Regions from separate parts of the Mycoplana ramosa genome, predicted to be linked through region 1. Evidence: predicted binding sites of a transcription regulator. Region 1 holds the regulator's gene; each other region holds the start of a gene.
The links. Region 1 encodes LexA, which represses DNA repair genes until DNA is damaged. Its sites were predicted from a motif close to TGTTCNNNNTGTGTTCNG; they were not measured.
Positions count from the first base shown of each region.

Region 2: a site for LexA is predicted at 1,202-1,219, ahead of JNC62_RS16155 (DNA recombination protein RmuC). Genes of this name have one in related genera too.
Region 3: a site for LexA is predicted at 1,411-1,428, ahead of JNC62_RS15045 (ImuA family protein). Genes of this name have one in related genera too.
Region 4: a site for LexA is predicted at 3,857-3,874, ahead of uvrA (excinuclease ABC subunit UvrA). Genes of this name have one in related genera too.

Region 1 is NZ_JBHEEW010000006.1:121,978-126,729, reverse strand. Features, by position in the region: gene JNC62_RS09465 (SDR family NAD(P)-dependent oxidoreductase) at 70-828, shown strand; gene JNC62_RS09460 (YMGG-like glycine zipper-containing protein) at 1,032-1,289, shown strand; gene lexA (transcriptional repressor LexA) at 1,502-2,218, shown strand; gene JNC62_RS09450 (ComEC/Rec2 family competence protein) at 2,199-4,752, opposite strand, start outside.
Region 2 is NZ_JBHEEW010000012.1:142,868-147,619, reverse strand. Features, by position in the region: gene fmt (methionyl-tRNA formyltransferase) at 1-488, opposite strand, end outside; gene def (peptide deformylase) at 614-1,138, opposite strand; gene JNC62_RS16155 (DNA recombination protein RmuC) at 1,252-2,478, shown strand; gene JNC62_RS16150 (ribokinase) at 2,526-3,434, shown strand; gene pcaD (3-oxoadipate enol-lactonase) at 3,731-4,531, shown strand; gene JNC62_RS16140 (3-carboxy-cis,cis-muconate cycloisomerase) at 4,613-4,752, shown strand, end outside.
Region 3 is NZ_JBHEEW010000011.1:63,538-68,289, reverse strand. Features, by position in the region: gene JNC62_RS15050 (Y-family DNA polymerase) at 1-515, opposite strand, end outside; gene JNC62_RS15045 (ImuA family protein) at 466-1,392, opposite strand; gene JNC62_RS15040 (Lrp/AsnC family transcriptional regulator) at 1,586-2,053, opposite strand; gene JNC62_RS15035 (transketolase C-terminal domain-containing protein) at 2,181-4,259, shown strand; gene JNC62_RS15030 (dihydrolipoamide acetyltransferase family protein) at 4,262-4,752, shown strand, end outside.
Region 4 is NZ_JBHEEW010000013.1:24,549-29,300, reverse strand. Features, by position in the region: gene gyrA (DNA gyrase subunit A) at 1-819, opposite strand, end outside; gene JNC62_RS16405 (MarC family protein) at 1,056-1,685, shown strand; gene JNC62_RS16400 (ceramide glucosyltransferase) at 1,938-3,092, shown strand; gene JNC62_RS16395 (single-stranded DNA-binding protein) at 3,192-3,722, opposite strand; gene uvrA (excinuclease ABC subunit UvrA) at 4,019-4,752, shown strand, end outside.

The DNA.
Region 1 (4,752 bases):
TGAATCCCCTTGCGTCGAAGGGCGGCCTCTGCTCGACTGGCCATGGCAGTCAAACAGGGATGGGACGCGATGGCGTTTGCCTTAGATGGAAAAGTCGCGATCGTGACGGGTGCTGGCTCGGGAATCGGTGCCGCCATATCGCGGCGCCTGGCCGCCGGCGGCGCCGAGGTTGTCCTCGCCGACGTCGACCATGACGCCGCGCAGGGCGTTGCCGCCGAGATCCGTCGGGCGCATGGAGACAAGGCCCATGCGGTCGCGGTGGACGTCACCGACGCCGAAGCGGTCGGGATGCTGGTCGAAACCACGGTGGAAAGATGCGGCGGCTTGCATCTGGCGGTGAACAATGCCGGTATTCACGGACCGCGGCTTCCCAGTGGGGATTATCCCATCGACGATTGGCAGAAGGTGATGGACGTCAATCTGAACGGGGTCTTCTACGGCATGAAGCATCAGATTTCCGCCATGATGGCGTCGGGCGGTGGCGCGATCGTCAACGTTTCCTCCGTGCTCGGTTGCGTCGGTCTGCCCTTTACTGTGGCCTATACGGCGGCAAAGCACGGTGTCACGGGACTGACCAAGGTCGCGGCGATCGAATATGCCAAGTTCGGGATCCGCATCAACGCCGTCGGTCCCGGCTGGATCGATACCCCGCTCCTGGCGGAGCATCCGCAACTGGCGAGCAGCCGTCGGATGGAGTCGCTGCAGCCGATGGGGCGACGGGGACGACCGGAAGAAGTCGCAGCACTCGTCTGTTTCCTGCTCTCGGACGAGGCGAGCTTCATCACGGGCAGCTACCATCTCGTGGATGGTGCCTATAGCGCGCACTAGCGTGTCACCCGATCTGACCGATCCCCGACCGCCTTGAAGGCGCTACCGGCATGATCGTATCTGTCCGATCGCAACATTCGCCCGAACGCGCATGCGCCACGACCGGTTGTACCTGGACGAAAAACCGGATTACACTTGACGGCTGGTTGGGGTGGACAAGATATCGACAGGCAAGAAAATCAACGAGACAGGAAGGAATGGAGATGACCAAGATTTCCCTAATACTCGTTCTGGCCGGGCTCGCAGCGGTCGGCTGCACGCCAACCGAGAGGGGGGCCGGCATCGGCGCAGCCACCGGTGCAGTGATCGGCGGCGCCATCACCAATGACGTTCGGGGCGCAGCCGTCGGGGCCGCGATCGGCGGCGTTTCCGGCGCCGTCATCGGCAACGTGGCCGGACAGCCCGGTCGGTGTTACTACCGCGATCGCTACGGGCGTCGCTACATCGCCGCCTGCCCCTAATCGGCGCGCAAACCGTGTCGCAGTTGAACCGGGAAGAAGGCCCCTCGTCCCCGATAGGGCCTTTTTCCCGACCATGGAAGCTGCCGCCGGCCTCGCGGCCGACAGTCTCACACGAGCCGCTGTACCTTTGATTGAAATTTGCCCCTTGCGGAACACATGTGGAACAGATAGTGTCCGTTCTGGATTTGTTTCACGATTCTGGGTGACGAGCCATGCTGACCCGCAAACAACAGGAACTGCTGCTGTTCATCCACGAGCGGATGAAGGAGACCGGCATTCCGCCGTCATTCGATGAGATGAAGGATGCCCTCGACCTCGCCTCGAAATCGGGCATTCACCGGCTGATTACCGCGCTCGAGGAGCGCGGCTTCATCCGTCGGTTGCCCAATCGGGCACGCGCACTCGAGGTGATCAAGCTGCCCGAAGCCTATTCGCCCAGCCTGAAGGCGCGGCGCGGTTTTTCGCCATCGGTGATCGAAGGAAGCCTTGGCAAGCCAATGCCAGCGCCCTCCCCGGCCAGGCCGGCCGCCGCCGTGGCGGATGGGTCGGTTTCGGTTCCGGTCATGGGGCGCATCGCCGCCGGCGTGCCGATCTCGGCAATCCAGAACAACACCCATGACATCTCCGTTCCAATGGAGATGCTCGGTGCTGGTGAGCACTATGCGCTGGAAGTCAAGGGCGACTCGATGATCGAGGCCGGGATCCTGGATGGAGATACCGTCATCATCCGCAACACGAACTCCGCCAACCCGGGAGAGATCGTCGTGGCCCTCGTCGACGACGAGGAGGCGACACTGAAGCGCTTCCGCCGCAAGGGCGCCTCCATTGCTTTGGAAGCCGCCAATCCCGCCTACGAGACCCGCATCTTCGGCCCCGACCGAGTGAAAATTCAGGGCAAGCTCGTCGGCCTCATTCGCCGTTATCACTGACTGCATTTTCTGAATCGAAGAAGGTGTTCGTCCGCCAGTCGTACAGGCGGTGTCGGCTCCAGGGGCGGTGATGCGTCGTGACGGCGTTGCGAACGCTGTAGCGTAATCGGCCGGTCCAATCGGCAGGCCGATCGGCAGGCCGCGGTGTTATCTCGAGGGCCCCGGTGCGACGCAGGCTGCGTGCCGAAACGAGTTTCGCGCCGGAACGGCAGGTTTCCATCCGAATGTAGCGTGATATGACCACGAGATCGGCACGGTCGCAGGCGGCCCCGAGAAGGGCCGGATCCTCGAGCACGAGGACACGCCAACCGGACGGCGCGGTGCCGGCACACCACTCCTTGCGGCGGCAAACGAACCGCTTGTCGTTGGCGGCTACGGCGAACGCAGAATCCATGTCGTCCCGTGCCCGCGCGATCGCAACAGGATCAGGCGCCACCTCCCTATCCATGCCTCGGCGCTGCCGTCCTTGCGGACGGACTTTCGGCACTGCCAGGCCAACCAGGCCCTCCGAGCGATGGGTGCCCGCGCCACTTCCAGTCGCCGTCCGCCATTGCGCGGCATCGCCATCGGTGAGGAACATTGGCGATCGATGGGTACCAAGGCGAAGGGCACGACGCCATTGATCGTAGATGAAATCGGGCGGCCGCGACCGGTTCGTGGCGGCTTCTCCGGGCATGACGAGCGCCACGAGCCGGCCGTCCTTCGACACGAGAACCTCGGGCGGCACATCCGAGGGGCGGACGGCGACGACAGCCACGCCGAAGACGAGTGGTAAGAGACCGATGGTTGCGAAACGGGTGCGAAACAGGCAGACCAGCCCGCCTCCAGCCGCGACAAGCGTGAAAGCCAGCGGCGGCAATCGGCCGGTGACCACCTCTCCGCCCCAGCCGGCAACCCAATTGGCCATCGCGATGATCCAGTCGACGCCCCGTCCCATGATCGCGAGCGGGATGCCGTCCAGTCCGAACGGCATGAGCAGCATGGCGATGACGGCCATCGGCATGACGAGGAACGATATGATCGGCATCGCAAGAAGGTTTCCGGCGAGGCCATAGGCCGGGATTCGATGGAAGTGCCCGATGGAATAGACGAGCGTCGCGACCCCGCCGATCAGAGACGACAGCAGAATTCCACCGACAAGCGCGGATGCAACCGACAGGACCCGTGACCGGTCACCGATCCACCGCGGGCGTCGCGCGGACCAGTCGCGCCAGGCACCATAGCCCGCGACGAGGCCCAGGGTTGCCGCGTAGGACATCTGGAAGCCGGGACCGGTGACCGCCGACGGGGTCACTGCCAGAATGATCAAGGCCGAGAGCGCAACGTTGCGCAGGCTGATGGCGGTGCGGTCGAATAAGACAGCGAACAGCATGACGACGATCATGAGCCACGAGCGGATTGCCGAAACCGCGCCGCCGGAAATCATGATGTAGAGCGTGACCGTGATCAATCCGCCGACGGCTGCGATCTTCTTCACCGGGAACTGCTCGGCTGCCCCCGGGACCAGTGCCAGCAGCAGACGGGCGCCGACCAGAAAGGTGCCCGCCGCAAGGGCCATGTTGAGCCCTGAAATCGCCAGAACGTGAGCGAGGCCCGATTGCCGCAAAGCCTCCACCGTTTCCGGGCTGATGCCGCGCTGTTCTGCCGTGATCAGGGCGGCGGAAATGGCGCCGGCATCGCCGCCGATGCGGCCGCGGATGTGTTGCGTGACGGCACTCCTCCATTCGGCTACCATTCGGATTGCTGCCGCGGATACGGTCTCGCCTCGCGCCGACGGGTTCAGCTCCGTCGCCGTCGGTTTGCCGTAAAAGTAGCCGATGGCGCCTGTCCCGGCGAAATAGGCGTCGAATGCAAAGTCGTTGAGACCCGGCAGCGCCGGTCCGGACGGTGGGTTCAGCCGCGCACGTCCGACGATCCCGCTGCCGATCGGCACCGGCACGTGGGGGCTGCGCGCCAGCAGACTGATATGGCCAGGTGGCCGCCGCAGGGTCGGGCCGTCGGTCGACAGCAGCGCCACCCGGTAGCGCATGCGACCGCGATCGTCGGCCTCGCTCGACAGCACCTGTCCCTTGATCGTCGTCGTCACCGGTTGGTCGAGCATGACGGTCGAAACCCGCCAACTCTCAAACGCAGACAGCGTCATGCCGAGAAGCAGCAGGAATGCGGCGTGCGCGACAACGGACAGCAAGGGTTGGCGATAGCGCAGGGCCACCGCGGTGAACCCGCAGCCGATCAGACCGATCAGCAGCGGCGCCAGCGGCGGATCACGGGCGAGCGCGTACCAGCACCATGCCCCTGCGCCGATAAAGACGGGAACGAACAGGAAGACGCTGCCGTGGTCTCGCTCGCACTGCCACGCTGCCGCCCATCCCGACGCCAGGGGGGCGCCGAACCAGCGCCTTAAACCGCCCGGACGCGCCGCGAAAACGACCGTTCGACCGCCCGTGATTGCGGTTGGCTGGCTTGCCGTCTGCAGGCTCTGCAGGCTCCGGGCCGCGTGGGCGGCCGGGATTGCGACTTTGGTAGCGTTTCCC
Region 2 (4,752 bases), on a different contig from region 1:
GTCATGTCCGGGCCGATTACGACACGCTGGGTGAGCGCCACCGGGCCGGCGTCCAGCCCCCTGGCCATCTTCATCACCATCATGCCGGTCTCTCTGTCGCCGGCCATGATTGCGCGCTGGATCGGTGCGGCACCCCGCCAGCGCGGCAGCAGCGAAGCATGGCCGTTGTAGCAGCCGAGCCGCGTGCCGGCGAGGATCGCCTCGGGCAGCAGAAGGCCGTAGGCGACGACGACGGCGACGTCGGCATTCAGCGCCCGGAAGGCGGCGCGATCGTCCTCGGCCTTGAAGTTCAGCGGCGTGAACACGGGGACCCCGAGCCGCTCGGCTGCCTGATGCACCGGCGACTTCTGCAGTTCCAGTCCGCGCCTGCCGCCGGGGCGCGGCGGCTGCGAATAGGCTGCCACGATCGTATGCCCGGCGTCGGCGAGGGCCGTCAGCGTCGGCACCGAAAACTCCGGCGTACCCATGAAGATGATGCGAAGCGCCATGCGGCGATGCTCCCGTCTAAGCTAAGGCACGTCGCGTGCACGTCCTTGCTGCAGTACCGCTGCACGCTTTTGGGCGACGTGCAGCAGAAGGTCCCTTCAAACGGCTTTTATCGCCCGATGTCGGGTCAGATCGCCTTGGCGCCGCGTGTCTTGGCCGCCTTGGTGAACTTCCGGATCACCATGTCGCGCTTGAGCTTGGAAATATGGTCGATGAAGAGCACGCCGTTCAGGTGGTCGATCTCGTGCTGCAGGCAGGTCGCGAGAAGTCCGTCGGCGTCGATCGTCCGCTCTTTGCCGTCGCGGTCCAGGTAGCGAACGGTGAGCGTCGCGGGGCGCTCGACTTCGGCATAGTAGTCCGGGATCGACAGGCACCCCTCCTCGTACACCGACCGTTCATCAGAGGTCGTGACGATTTCGGGGTTGATGAAGACGAGCGGCGTCTTGGCCTCGCCCTCCTTGGACACGTCCAGCACCAGCATGCGGCGCGGCACGCCGATCTGGATCGCCGCCAGCCCGATGCCGGGCGCGTCGTACATCGTCTCCAGCATGTCGTCGGCGAGGCGCCTTGCTTCGTCGTTGACCGTCTCCAGCGGTGCGGAGACCTGCCGAAGGATGGGATCGGGAAGGATAATCAGCGGTTTGATCGTCATTCGCCTCACTTAGCGGTTTGCCGGGCGGCTTTCAATTGCCTTGCGTCACACCACGGTCACGTTTGTTCACGTTATGATCTGTTCTTGCGCGCAAATGCTGTTATGTTTGCCGCATGAATCCGGAACCATTCCTTCAGGCCGCGGTGATTCGGCTTTTCGATGCGCTTGCCCGCGACCCGGCGCTGCAGCTTGCCTGCCTGTTCGCAGCGATCGTGGCGGCCGGCTGGATCGTCGTCGCCCGCCGGGCCGCAAGCCGCCAGCGCGCCACTGCAGCGGCGGCGGAAACGCGCCTGGCCGAACTGCTGCGCGCGCAAAACGAGATGCAGGGCCGTATCGCTGCGCTGGCCGAGGTGTTCGGCGCGCGCCAGGCCGAGACGAACCAGGCGATCAATCAGCGTCTCGACGGGCTGACGCAGCGCCTCGGCCAGTCGATCAGCGAGCAGACCCGCGCCACGCACGAGAACCTTCGCCGGCTGCAGGAGCGGCTGGCGGTGATCGACACGGCGCAGACGAACATCCAGTTGCTGGCGAAGGACGTCGTCGGCCTGCAGGCGATCCTGGCAAACAAGCAGACCCGCGGCGCCTTTGGCCAGGGCCGAATGGAGGCGATCGTGGCCGACGGCCTGCCGGTCGGCGCCTACCAGTTCCAGGCGCAGCTCGCCAGCGGGGTGCGGCCGGACTGCATCATCCGCATGCCGAACGGCCAGCCGCCGCTGGTCATCGACGCGAAGTTTCCGCTGGAGGCGTGGAACGCGATGGGCGCGGCGGCGAATGCGGAGGCCGCCAAGCTTGCGGCGCAGCAGTTCCGCCGGGACATGGAGGTCCACATCCGCGACATCGCCGAAAAATACCTGCTGGCCGGCGAGACGCAGGATACCGCCTTTCTCTTTGTTCCCTCCGAATCGATCTTCGCCGCGATCCATGAGAGCTTCGAGCCGATCGTCCAGCGCGCGCATCGCGCCCGCATCGTCATCGTCTCGCCGTCGCTTCTGCTCCTGTCGATCCAGGTCCTGCAGGCGCTGCTGAAGGATCAGCGCATGCGCGAGCAGGCGCACGTGATCCAGGGCGAGGTGATCCGGCTGATGGAGGATCTCGGCCGTCTCGACGACCGTGTCCGCAAGCTGCACGGGCACTTCACGTCGGCGCAGAAGGATGTCGACCAGATCCTGACCTCGACTGACAAGCTCGTCCGGCGCGGCGCGCGGATCGGTGAGATGGAGTTCGAGGCCGCCGCACCGCAAGGACCGGCACCGGCCCCGGCGCCGTCTGCGGCCGGCGCGGAGCGTGCGGTCGAAAGCCGCACCGGCCAGTTGAAACTGAGAGTGGTTGACGAGGACTGACCGGCTCGGGCAGTGTCGGCCGAGGCATACCGGAGGAACGCACGCCCATGATCACCGTTTTCGGATCCATCAACATGGATCTCATCGCTACCACCGAACGCTTGCCGAAAGCGAGCGAAACCGTGCAGGGGCACAGCTTTACCACGGCGGCCGGCGGCAAGGGCGCCAACCAGGCGTTGGCGGCCCGGCGGGCCGGGGCAACGGTCCGCATGGCGGGCGCTGTCGGTGGGGATGCCTTTGCCGCGGAATCCCTGGTGCTGCTCACCCAGTCGCGCGTGGATCTCGATCTGGTCAAGGTCGCGGACGAGCCGACCGGCACGGCCCACATCCTGGTTGCCGACGACGGCGAGAACGTCATCGTCGTCGTCGCCGGTGCCAATGGCGACGTCACCGCGGCCGATGCCAAGGCGGCCGTGGCGCAGATGGCGGCCGGCGATATCCTGGCGCTGCAGCTCGAAGTGCCGGCGGAAGCCGTCGAGGCGGCGCTCGATGCCGCCAGGGCCCGCCGCGTGACGTCGGTGATCAATCTCGCGCCGATGACGTCGGACGCGCGCAGACTCGGCGCCAAGGCCGACATCGTCGTGACCAACGAGATCGAGTTCGAGCAGTATGCCGGAAAGTCCGGCCTGTCCGATGCGGAGCGGGAGGCCGAGATGCGTGCGCTCCACGAACAGACCGGGCAGACGATCATCGTGACCCTCGGCGCCGACGGCGTCATCGCCATCCGCAAGGGCACGGTTTTCCGCGCTCCGGGCCTGAAGATCGAGCCGATCGACACCGTCGGTGCGGGCGACAGCTTTTGCGGCTATCTGGTGGCATCGCTCGACGCGGGCCTGCCCTTTGCCGACTGCCTGCGCCGTGCCGCGATCGCCGGCTCGCTCTCCTGCCTCAAGCGCGGCGCCCAGCCGTCGATCCCCGAGGCGGCCGAAGTCGATGCGCGCATGCGGGAGGCCTGATCCTGCGTTGCAGCTGGTCGGCGCATGACCGTGATGTGATTTGGCGGGTGTGCCGCGGCGTTGCTGGCGGCGCTGGCGGAGAGCCACTCGCTGGCTGACGGGCAAATGCCCGGCCGCGTTCATGAGGCTCTCTTGCCGGCGCCGTCTCGACAAAGGTCTGCAGATGGCGGAACTTGGTGCGGTCGTCGGCCTGCCTCGTCCTCGAGGACGCAGAGCTGCGGCAGGTCAGAAGCGCGAAATATTGCTTTACCTGACCAAATCGACAGACCAATGTGCGGCGTCGGGAGGAGACATCCTTGCAGTTCGCCCGGATAAACGACATCAGTCTTCACCATCAGGTGATCGGCGGCCCGCAGGACAAGCCTGTTCTGGTCTTTGCCAATTCGCTCGGGACGGATTTCCGCATCTGGCGTGACGTCGTCGTGCGGCTGGCCGGCGACTATCCGATCATCCTCTACGACAAGCGCGGACACGGCCTGTCGGATATCGGCCAGGTGCCCTATTCCATCGACGATCACGTCAGCGACCTCTCCGGCCTGCTGGATCTCTACGCCGTCAAGGAGGCCGTCGTCATCGGGCTGTCCGTCGGCGGCCTGATCGCACAGGGGCTCTATGCGGCGCGGCCGGAACTGGTGAAGGCGCTTGTCCTGTGCGATACCGCCCACAAGATCGGCACGACCGAAAGCTGGAATGCGCGCATCGCGACCGTCGAACGTGACGGCATCGAAAGCATCGCCGACGCGGTCATGGGCCTCTGGTTCACGCCCGCCTTCCGTCGGCCGGAAAACACCGCCTACCACGGCTATCGCAACATGCTCGTCCGACAGCCCGCGACCGGTTACCTCGCCACCTGCGCGGCAATCCGGGATGCGGATTTCACGGACGCCGCGAGGCGCATCGCTGTTCCGACCTTGTGCGTCGTCGGCGACCAGGACGGTTCGACGCCGCCCGATGTCGTCCTGTCGACGGCCAGGCTCATCCCCGCCGCCCGCTACGAAATCATTGCCGATGCAGGTCACATCCCTTGCGTCGAGCAGCCCGAGGCACTGACTGCTCTGCTCCGGGCGTTCATCGATCCGCTCGTGGATCGTGTTTGATTGGGAAGTACCTTCGGGTCGATTCTGGATTCGGGGCGGAGAACGAGGGCTTAACGGTGGTTCCGGTTTCAGGAGAGCACGATGACTGTTTCCCCCTTTGATCATCCGTATCTCTCGGGCCTTCTCGGTGACGAAGAGGTTGCCGGCCTGTTCTCCGTCGCTTCCGAACTGGAGGCCATGCTGGCCTTTGAGGTCGCGCTGGCCCGTGCGCAGGCGGCCAA
Region 3 (4,752 bases), on a different contig from region 1:
GGCAGGCGCAGGGCTTCGACCGGCAGGCGAGCGAGCACAGCCTGCGCCGCATCGGCATCGATCACGCCGCCATCGCCGAAATGGGCGGCCGCCCAGCAAAGGCCGGGGGTGGACGCGATCGCCCCGCGCGCCTCGATGCCGAGCGAAAACAGGCGCGACAGCACGTCATCGAGCAGCGCCCGCTCGCCGCCATGGAGATGGGTGCAGCCGGTGATGTCGAGATAGAGGCCGTCCGCGCCCTCCAGCGCCACGAGCGGCGTGTAGCGGTCGCACCAGTCGGCCAGTGCCTCGAGCAGGGCCCGGTCCGCGGCCGGATCGGCAGGCAGGATGTCCAGCGCCGGACAGATCGCCCGCGCTTCTGTGACGCCCTGCCCCTTGCGCAGGCCGATCCGTTCGGCTTCGCGGTCGAGGAAGGCGAGCCGCATGGCATTGTCGCTGCGGCCGGCGAAGGCGACCGGCGGATGCTCAGGACGCGCCCTTGAAAGCCACGACCGACCCCAGCGCTGCCGCGCCACGCGATCGGCGGCCAGGTAGGGAAACCACAGACAGAGGATCCGCTGGTCGCCGCTCTTCGGAAGAAACGGCAGGGCGGGGCTCGAGGCGGTGAAAGCGGCGGTCATGGGAATTCCACTCCAGGAGGATGCCGACCGGGTCGGCGGTCTTGCTCTTCTCCGGCGTGACCAGGAAGACGGGATTGGCGATGCTGCCTTCAAGCGTCGTTCCGTCCGGCAATGGGCGTTCGCCGGCCGGGGCCGGATCGATGCGCAGCCGGCAGAGCGCGCTGCTCGCCTCCTCCTCGCCGGCCTGGCGCAGAAGCAGGAGCAGGATGCCGTTCTCCCGCGCCCGCAGTTGCAGCCGGCGGCTTTCGGTCAGGCCGAAGCCGGCGGGATTGCCGCGGATCTCCAGGATGACGGTCGAAAAGGCCGGGACGCCGAGTGCCGTCTCCGCCATCCAGAGCGCGTCCGCGATCGTGCGCGGCCTGGCAAGAAGCACGCGGGTCGGATCGAGGCCGTGCCTTCTCAGGCCCGGAGCGTAGGGGGTGCCGGCCTCGGAGAATGCCATCGCCTGGCCGATCCAGAGCGTTGCGCCCTCGCCCTTCTCGCCCCGGTCCTGCCGAAGCGCGGCCAGGGCCAGGGAGAAGCCGGTCGCAGCCCCCATATCGCGGGTCTGCGCATTGCGGATCTCGACAAGACCGCAGGCCGGGAGATTGCCATCGAAAACGGCGTCGAGGCCGTCTGTTTCGCCGGATTCGGATACGGGCTGCGCCCCCTGCTCATCCCATTGCCAGTGGCGTTTGCGCCGGGCGAGGCCAGGGTGATCGGCGTTCTCGATGCGGGCGATCGTCTCACGCAGGGCAAAAAGCCGCCTCTGCGCCAGGGCAGGCGTTGCCATGACGTTCGTTCCTCTGTTTGTTCCTGTTATGTTCTTATGGATTCCAGAACGCCGGGCAAGAGTCAACGGCAATTTGAACTGGAGCGATCACAAAGCCGCGCCTGCTCCCGGACGCGGGAGTGTCCGACGATAGTCGACGGAAGAGCGCAGGATCTGCAAAGATCCGGCGCCGCCAGCCTCGGCAAGACGGACCCTAAACCGGCAGTGCCGTCGTGTACTTCACGCTCTTGAGGGCAAAATGCGAGGATGAATTCGCGACCGCCTCATGGGTGAGAATGCCGTGCATCAGAAGCCGCTCGTAGTCGCGTACGTCCGCCGCCACCACGCGCAGCAGATAGTCCCATTCGCCCGACATCGAGTAGCATTCGAGCACCTCGTCATGGCTCTCGACGAACCGCTCGAAATCCCGCCGGGCAATGGGGTCGTGGCTCTTCATCCGCACCTGGCAGAAGACGTTCAGCCCCCGGCCGATCGCCTCCGGCTCCACCAGGCGCACGGTTTTTCCAAGCACGCCGGCGGCCTCCAGCGCCTTGATCCGCCGCCAGCACGACGCGCTCGAGGCGCCAACCTTCTCGGCCAGGGCGGCGTGGCTGATGTCGGCCTGGTGCTGCAGCACGCGGATGATCTGCCGGTCGACGGCATCAAGCTCGATATGGTTCATCCGATTTCTTCCCCATGTGAAACGTCTGTTTCAAAGATATACCGATCAGGTCGAATTCTGAAAGGAACGCGCGGCCAAGGCCTATTAGTATTTCGTATGGGATTGCAGTGCGGAGGAGGAAGGCGAGATGGCACAGGCAGCGCTGAGACGGGTCGTTCGCAACGCGCCGGACGAGACGATCGACTGGAAGCGCATCGCCTATCTGATGCAGCTTTCCCGCACCCTGGACGAAATGGAAGAGACGCGGCTGATGCCGGAAAAAAAGCTGCTCTACCAGTTCTCCGCCCGCGGCCACGACCTGGCGCAGATCCTGCTCGGCTGCCGGCTGACGGAGCGGCATGACGGTGCATGCGGCTACTATCGCTCCCGCCCTCTCCTCCTGGCGCTCGGCGTCGATCCGGCGGACGCGCTCGGTTCGGCCATGGGCCGGGCTGGCGGTTATTCGGATGGCCGCGACATCGGCGTCGTGTTCAACTACCCGAACCGTCACGGCGCCTCGGCACTGCCCATGTGCGGCGGCGTCGGCTCGCAATACACGCCGACGGCCGGCTGGGCGCAGGCGATCGAATATTACTGCACGGTGCTGAAAAAGCCGGACTATAACCGTGCCATCGGTGTCGCGCTCGGCGGCGACGGCTCGGTCGCCTCGAACGGCTTCTGGTCGGCGCTGACGATGGCCACCACGCAAACCCTGCCGATGCTGTTCTACATCGAGGACAACGGCTACGGCATCTCCGTTCCCTCCACCCTGCAGACCCCGGGCGGCAACATCGCCGCCAACCTTGCCGGTTGGCAGAACCTCGAGATTTTCGATGGCGACGGCTGCGACCCGGCCGAGGCCGCGCGGCTGACGACGGAGGCGGTGGACTTCGTCCGAGAAAACCGCGCGCCGGCGCTTTTGCGGCTGACCGTGCCGCGCCTCGAAGGTCACAGCTTCCAGGACACACAGGCCTACAAGAGCGAGAATGTGGTGCGGGCCGAGTGGGCCCGCGATCCACTGCCGCGGTTGAAGGACTATCTCGTTCCCGCCGTGATGAGCGTTGAGGAGTGGCAAGGCTCTGCGGCGGAAGCAGCCGCCGCAGCCGAGGCCGCCCGCGCGGCCGCGGAGGCCCGGCCGGCCGCCGACCCGCAAACCGTCACACGCCACATCTTCTTCGAGGGCGAGATGCAGCAAATGGGCGGCCAGCACGGTTTTGGCTACGTTGCCCCGAAGGCGCGCGATCAACCGGCCGGCGACGGCCAGCGCATCAACATGGTGACGGCGATCCGCCGCACGCTCGACCATGAGCTTTCGATCAATGAGCGCGTCGTCCTGTTCGGCGAGGACGTCGGTCCGAAGGGCGGGGTGCACGCGGTCACGCTCGGCCTGCAGGAGAAATTCGGCAAGGAGCGGGTGTTCGATACCTCGCTGTCGGAGGAGGGCATCGTCGGCCGTGCCGTCGGCATGGCGCTGGCCGGGCTGGTGCCGGTGCCGGAGATCCAGTTCCGCAAGTATGCTGAGCCGGCTACCGAACAGATCAACGATTGCGGCACGATCCGCTGGCGGACCAACAACCGTTTCGCCGCCCCGATCGTGCTGCGCATGCCCGGCGGCTTCTTCAAATGCGGCGATCCCTGGCACAGCCAGACGAACGAGGTCGCCTTCGTCCACCAGCCTGGCTGGCAGGTCGCCGTGCCCTCCAATGCCGAGGACGCGGTCGGGCTGTTGCGCACGGCGCTGCGCGGCAACGACCCGGTGATCTTCTTCGAGCATCGCGCGATGCTCGACCATGCCTGGGCGCGCCGGCCCTATCCGGGCGACGATTTCGCCCTGCCGTTCGGCAAGGCTCGCCTCACCCGAACGGGCGACGCCATCACCATCGTCACCTGGGGCGCGATGGTGCCGCGCTGCGAAGAGGCGGCAGACGGCGTCTCCGCCGACGTGATCGACCTTCGCACGCTGATGCCCTGGGACCGCGAGGCGGTGCTCGCCTCGGTGCGGCGCACGCGGCGCTGCCTGATCGTGCACGAGGACCTCGGCACGGCCGGCTTCGGCGCGGAAATTGCCGCCGTCGTCGCCGATGAAGCCTTCATGGACCTCGACGCGCCGGTGTCGCGGCGGACGATGCCCGACATCCCGAGCCCGCACAATCCGGTGCTGCTCGACTGGGCCGTGCCCTCCGTCGACCGCATCCGCGCAAAGATCCAGACCCTGGTGGAGTTCTGAGCATGACCGCGCTGATGGACGTTCTGGCACCGCTCGAGCAGGAAGGAACCAAGGCGGTCGTGCGCGCCTGGCTCAAGCAGCCGGGCGAGGCGGTGGCCGTCGACGACCCCCTGGTGGAACTGGAAACGGACAAGGTCACGCAGGAGGTCCCGTCCCCCGTTGCCGGCATCCTGGCGGAGATCGTGCTGCAGAACGGTGCCGACGCCGGGCCCGGTTCGGTGCTCGGCCGCATCCGCGCCGAAGACGCGCGCCGGCACGCGCCGGCCGCTGTTGTTTCACATGAAACGGCGGCGGCGGCACCCGACGTCACGCGCTACTCGCCGGCGGTTCGGCACGCGGCCCTGCAATACGGCATCGATCCGGCCGCGGTGACGGGTACCGGCAAGAACGGGCGCGTGACGCGCATCGACATCGAGACGGCCGTTGCCGCACGGGCAGACGCCTCCCGCCCGCCGGAACCGAGCCCGCCTGCCCGCCCCGAGCCGCGGCCGGC
Region 4 (4,752 bases), on a different contig from region 1:
CTGGTAGGGGATCTCGGTGATGATGATCTGCTCGCGGTCGCCGCGCATCGGCTCGACCCGGGCCACGCCGCGCATGATCACCGAGCCGCGGCCAGTCTCGTAGGCCTGGCGGATGCCGGCGCGGCCGAGGATCATCGCGCCGGTCGGGAAATCAGGGCCGGGGATGATCTGCATCAGGTCGAGCAGGTCGATCGCCGGATTGTCGATCAGCGCGATGCAGCCGTTGATGACTTCGGCGAGGTTGTGCGGCGGGATGTTCGTCGCCATGCCGACGGCGATGCCGCCCGCGCCGTTGACGAGCAGGTTGGGAAATTTCGCCGGCAGCACCGACGGTTCCTGCAGGGTCCCGTCGTAGTTGTCGCGAAAGTTGACCGTTTCCTTGTCGAGGTCGTCGAGCAGGCTGTGCGCTGCCTTCTCCAGGCGACACTCGGTGTAGCGCTGCGCCGCCGGCGGATCGCCGTCGACGGAACCGAAATTGCCCTGGCCGTCGATCAGCGGCAGGCGAAGCGACCAGTCCTGCGCGAGACGGGCGAGTGCATCGTAGATCGCCGCGTCCCCGTGCGGATGGTACTTACCCATCACGTCACCGGTGACGCGGGCGCACTTCACGTATTTCTTGTTCCAGTCAATCCCCATCTCGCCCATGCTGAAGAGGATGCGCCGGTGCACCGGCTTCAGGCCATCCCGCACATCGGGCAGTGCGCGGCTCACGATGACGCTCATGGCGTAGTCGAGATAAGACCGCTGCATTTCCGCGGTGATGGAAATGGGCTCAATACCGGAAGGGGACTTGCCGCCGGGGGTCGTTTGCTCTGTCAATTTCGATCACGATCTTTGTTCAGAATCAGTCGGGATTTTATAGCCTACCAGCTTGAACTGCGCCAATTTTGTGGGAGGTTTTGAACAGTCTTTTGCCAGAAATCCGCCAAATGCCGCAATTTGATGGCGCCGCCCGAATGTGGCACCGCCGCCCCCTTCACTTGGGTGCGTCACTGCCCTAACAATGGCGGCTAAAGCGCATCGAGAGAATGCGGATCGGCAAGGGGGATGGCCGGATGTACGATTACGAATTGGTCGTCAATGCGCTCACGACCATGCTGGTGACGCTCGACCCGCCGGGGCTCGCGCCGATCTTTCTCGGCCTGACCGTCGGCATGAACCGCGCCGAACGCAACCAGGTGGCGCTGCGCGGGTCGATCATCGCCTTCGCCATCCTCGCCACTTTTGCGATTTTCGGCGCCGGGATCCTCGGCCTGCTCGGGATATCGATCGCCGCCTTCCGCATTGCCGGCGGTCTGCTACTGTTCACCATCGCCTTCGAGATGGTCTTCGAGCGTCGCCAGGAACGCAAGGAGAAGACATCCGAAGTCGCCATCACCAAGGACCACATCCGCAACATCGCGGTCTTTCCACTCGCCCTGCCGCTGATCGCCGGGCCCGGCGCCATTTCCGCGACGATCCTTCTGTCCGGGTCGTTGTCGTCGCCGGTGGGCCGCGCAGCCCTCCTCGTCGTCATCGCCGTGTGCGTCGCGGTGGTCTATCTCACCCTCTATATCGCCGAACGGGTCGACCGCTATCTTGGCGTGACCGGCCGGGCGATCCTGACGCGGCTTCTCGGGGTCATTCTGGCGGCGCTGGCAGTGCAGTTCGTCGTCGACGGCACCCGGGCGGCGTTCGTGATCTGACTGCGATGCGCGCCTTTCACGTGGCGTCCAAAATGGTCACCTACTGACTTCGATACCTTTGCCTTAACTCCCATAAACCAGCCATCCACAGGACCGGCACCGCGCGGAGTGGCGGATCCCCTTCGCCCTTGGGCAACCGTCTGCCAGCGTCGATCCGAGGCATCGGATGTCATCGGTCTGTCATCTCTGGGTGATGTCTATCGGATGTCTCGGTTCGCCAGAACGGCGGAGCGGCTCGTCGATGGAACCATGATGCTGAATTTTTTTACCGCCGCCGGAGCGCTCCTGGCCATCAATCTGTTGAGCCTGGCCATAGCCGGCCGGCGCATCTGGCCCCGCCTGGGCCCGCAGCCCGCGGCGCGTAGACGCCCGCCAGTCTCTGTCGTCATTCCGCTCTGCGGCCGCGAGGAATTTTCGCGGGAAACGCTGGAAAGCGCATTCCGCCTGGATTGGCCGGACTACGAAGTGATCTTCTGCGTCGCTGATGCAAGGGATGCAGTGATCCCGCTGGTCGACGATGTGCGCAGACGCCACCCTGCCATTCCCGCAACGCTTCTTGTCGGCGACGATCCGATCAGTGCCAATCCGAAGCTGAACAACTGCGTGAAAGGCTGGAACGCCGCGTCGCATGAATGGGTGGTTCTCGCCGACTCGAACGTCCTGATGCCGGCCGACTATCTTGCTCGCCTGATGGCGGCGTGGCGCCCGGACAGCGGGCTGGTATGCTCGACCCCGCTTGGTTCACGTCCGCAAGGATTCTGGGCGGAGGTCGAATGTGCGTTCCTGAACGCCCATCAGGCGCGTTGGCAATATGCCGGCGAGGCGCTTGGGTTCGGGTGTGCACAGGGCAAGAGCATGCTCTGGCGCAAAAGCATGCTGGATGCCAACGGCGGCATTCAGGCGCTGGGTTCTCAGATCGCTGAGGATGCGGCCGCCACGAAACTCGTCAGGGGCCTCGGCCTGAAGGTGCACCTGGTGTCCTCCCCGTTCGATCAACCACTCGGCAGCAGGACATTTCGCGAGGTCTGGGCACGGCAGTGCCGGTGGGCGCGCTTGCGACGCGTTACCTTTCCGCAATTCTTCTCACCGGAAATCCTGCTGGGGGTGGTACCGCCGCTTGTGCTGTCGGTGATCGCGGCGATCGGCGCAGGCCACAGCGTGGCCGCCGCCGCTGCATTTGTCGCCGGCGCGACCTACTTGCCCGAACTCGCGCTCGCCCATCGGAAGAACTGGCATCTTTCCCGATGGTCGCTCATCGCCATGGTCACGCGCGATCTGTTGTTGCCAGTGATATGGGTCCGCGGTTGGCTTGCGCGAAGCACCGACTGGCGGGGCAACCGGATGTGGATCGGTGCGCACGAATCCCAACTCGAGACAGGTGCGCCGGGACTTGCGAACCTATCGTGACTGTTCTGATGCCAACCTGACAGGCACCGGCATTCCGGCTCCGCGCGACGTCTCGCCCACCCGGGCGAGAAAATGTTTCCGCCCGGACAACGCTAGGCCTTAGAACGGAATATCGTCGTCCATGTCGCGCGAGAAATTCGACGATCCGCCGCCGCGGCTCGCGCCACCGGACGAGGACGGCTGCGAGCCGTAGTCGTCATAGCTCGGTGCGCCGCCGCCATAGTTGCCAGCGCCACCGAAGTCGGAGCCGCCGCCACGGCGGTCGCCGCCGCCCTCGCCGCGACCGTCGAGCATGGTCAGGGTCGAGTTGAAGCCCTGCAGCACCACTTCGGTCGAATAGCGGTCGTTGCCGTTCTGGTCCTGCCACTTGCGGGTCTGCAGCGCGCCCTCGATATAGAGCTTGGCGCCCTTCTTGACGTACTGCTCGACGACCTTGCACAGGCCCTCGTTGAAGACGACGACGGTGTGCCATTCCGTCTTTTCGCGGCGCTCGCCGGAGTTGCGGTCGCGCCAGGATTCCGACGTCGCGATCCGCAGGTTGGCGATCGGGCGACCGTCCTGCGTGCGGCGGATCTCCGGGTCCGCGCCGACGTTCCCGATCAGGATTACCTTGTTGACGCTGCCTGCCATCCGCTCAGTCCTTGTTGTCACGCCGGAGAGGTTTCCGGTTCCTCATGAAATTCATCCGCGCATCTTAACGGCTGGCGGCGGCGGACGCCGCCCCATGTGCCGGACAATCCACAGATTCAAATTCTAGTGTATTTCGTTCTTTTTTTGTTCTAGTAAATCATCGCAATCTTGTCAACCGAATCGCAAAGAGGCACGGTTTTGCCGCAACGCACATGGACAGGCCGGTTCCAGTCCCTAAATAGGGTGCGCGACCGACAAACCACTTCTTCCGACCTTCGACATCTGGCGCTGGACACATGAGCGAACTCAAGACCATTTCCATTCGCGGGGCGCGCGAGCACAATCTCAAGGGCATCGACCTCGACCTGCCGCGCAACAAGCTGATCGTGATGACCGGCCTCTCCGGCTCCGGCAAATCGTCGCTCGCTTTCGACACGATCTACGCGGAGGGTCAGCGCCGCTACGTCGAAAGCCTCTCGGCCTATGCGCGCCAGTTCCTGGAGATGATGCAGAAGCCGGATGTCGACCAGATCGACGGGCTGTCGCCGGCGATCTCGATCGAGCAGAAGACGACCTCGAAGAACCCGCGCTCGACGGTCGGGACTGTCACCGAGATCTACGACTACATGCGGCTGCTGTTCGCCCGCGTCGGGGTCCCCTATTCGCCTGCGACCGGCCTGCCGATCGAGAGCCAGACGGTCAGCCAGATGGTCGACCGCGTCATCGATTTCGGCGAAGGCACGCGCCTCTATATCCTCGCGCCGATCGTGCGCGGCCGGAAGGGCGAGTACAAGAAGGAACTCGCCGAACTGATGAAGAAGGGCTTTCAGCGCGTCAAGGTCGACGGCCAGTTCTACGAGATCGCCGACGTCCCTGCGCTCGACAAGAAATACAAGCACGACATCGATGTCGTGGTCGACCGCGTCGTGGTACGCCCGGATCTCGCCGCCCGCCTCGCCGACAGTCTCGAAACCTGCCTGACGCTTGCCGACGGACTGGCGATCGCCGAGTTCGCCGACAAACCGCTGCC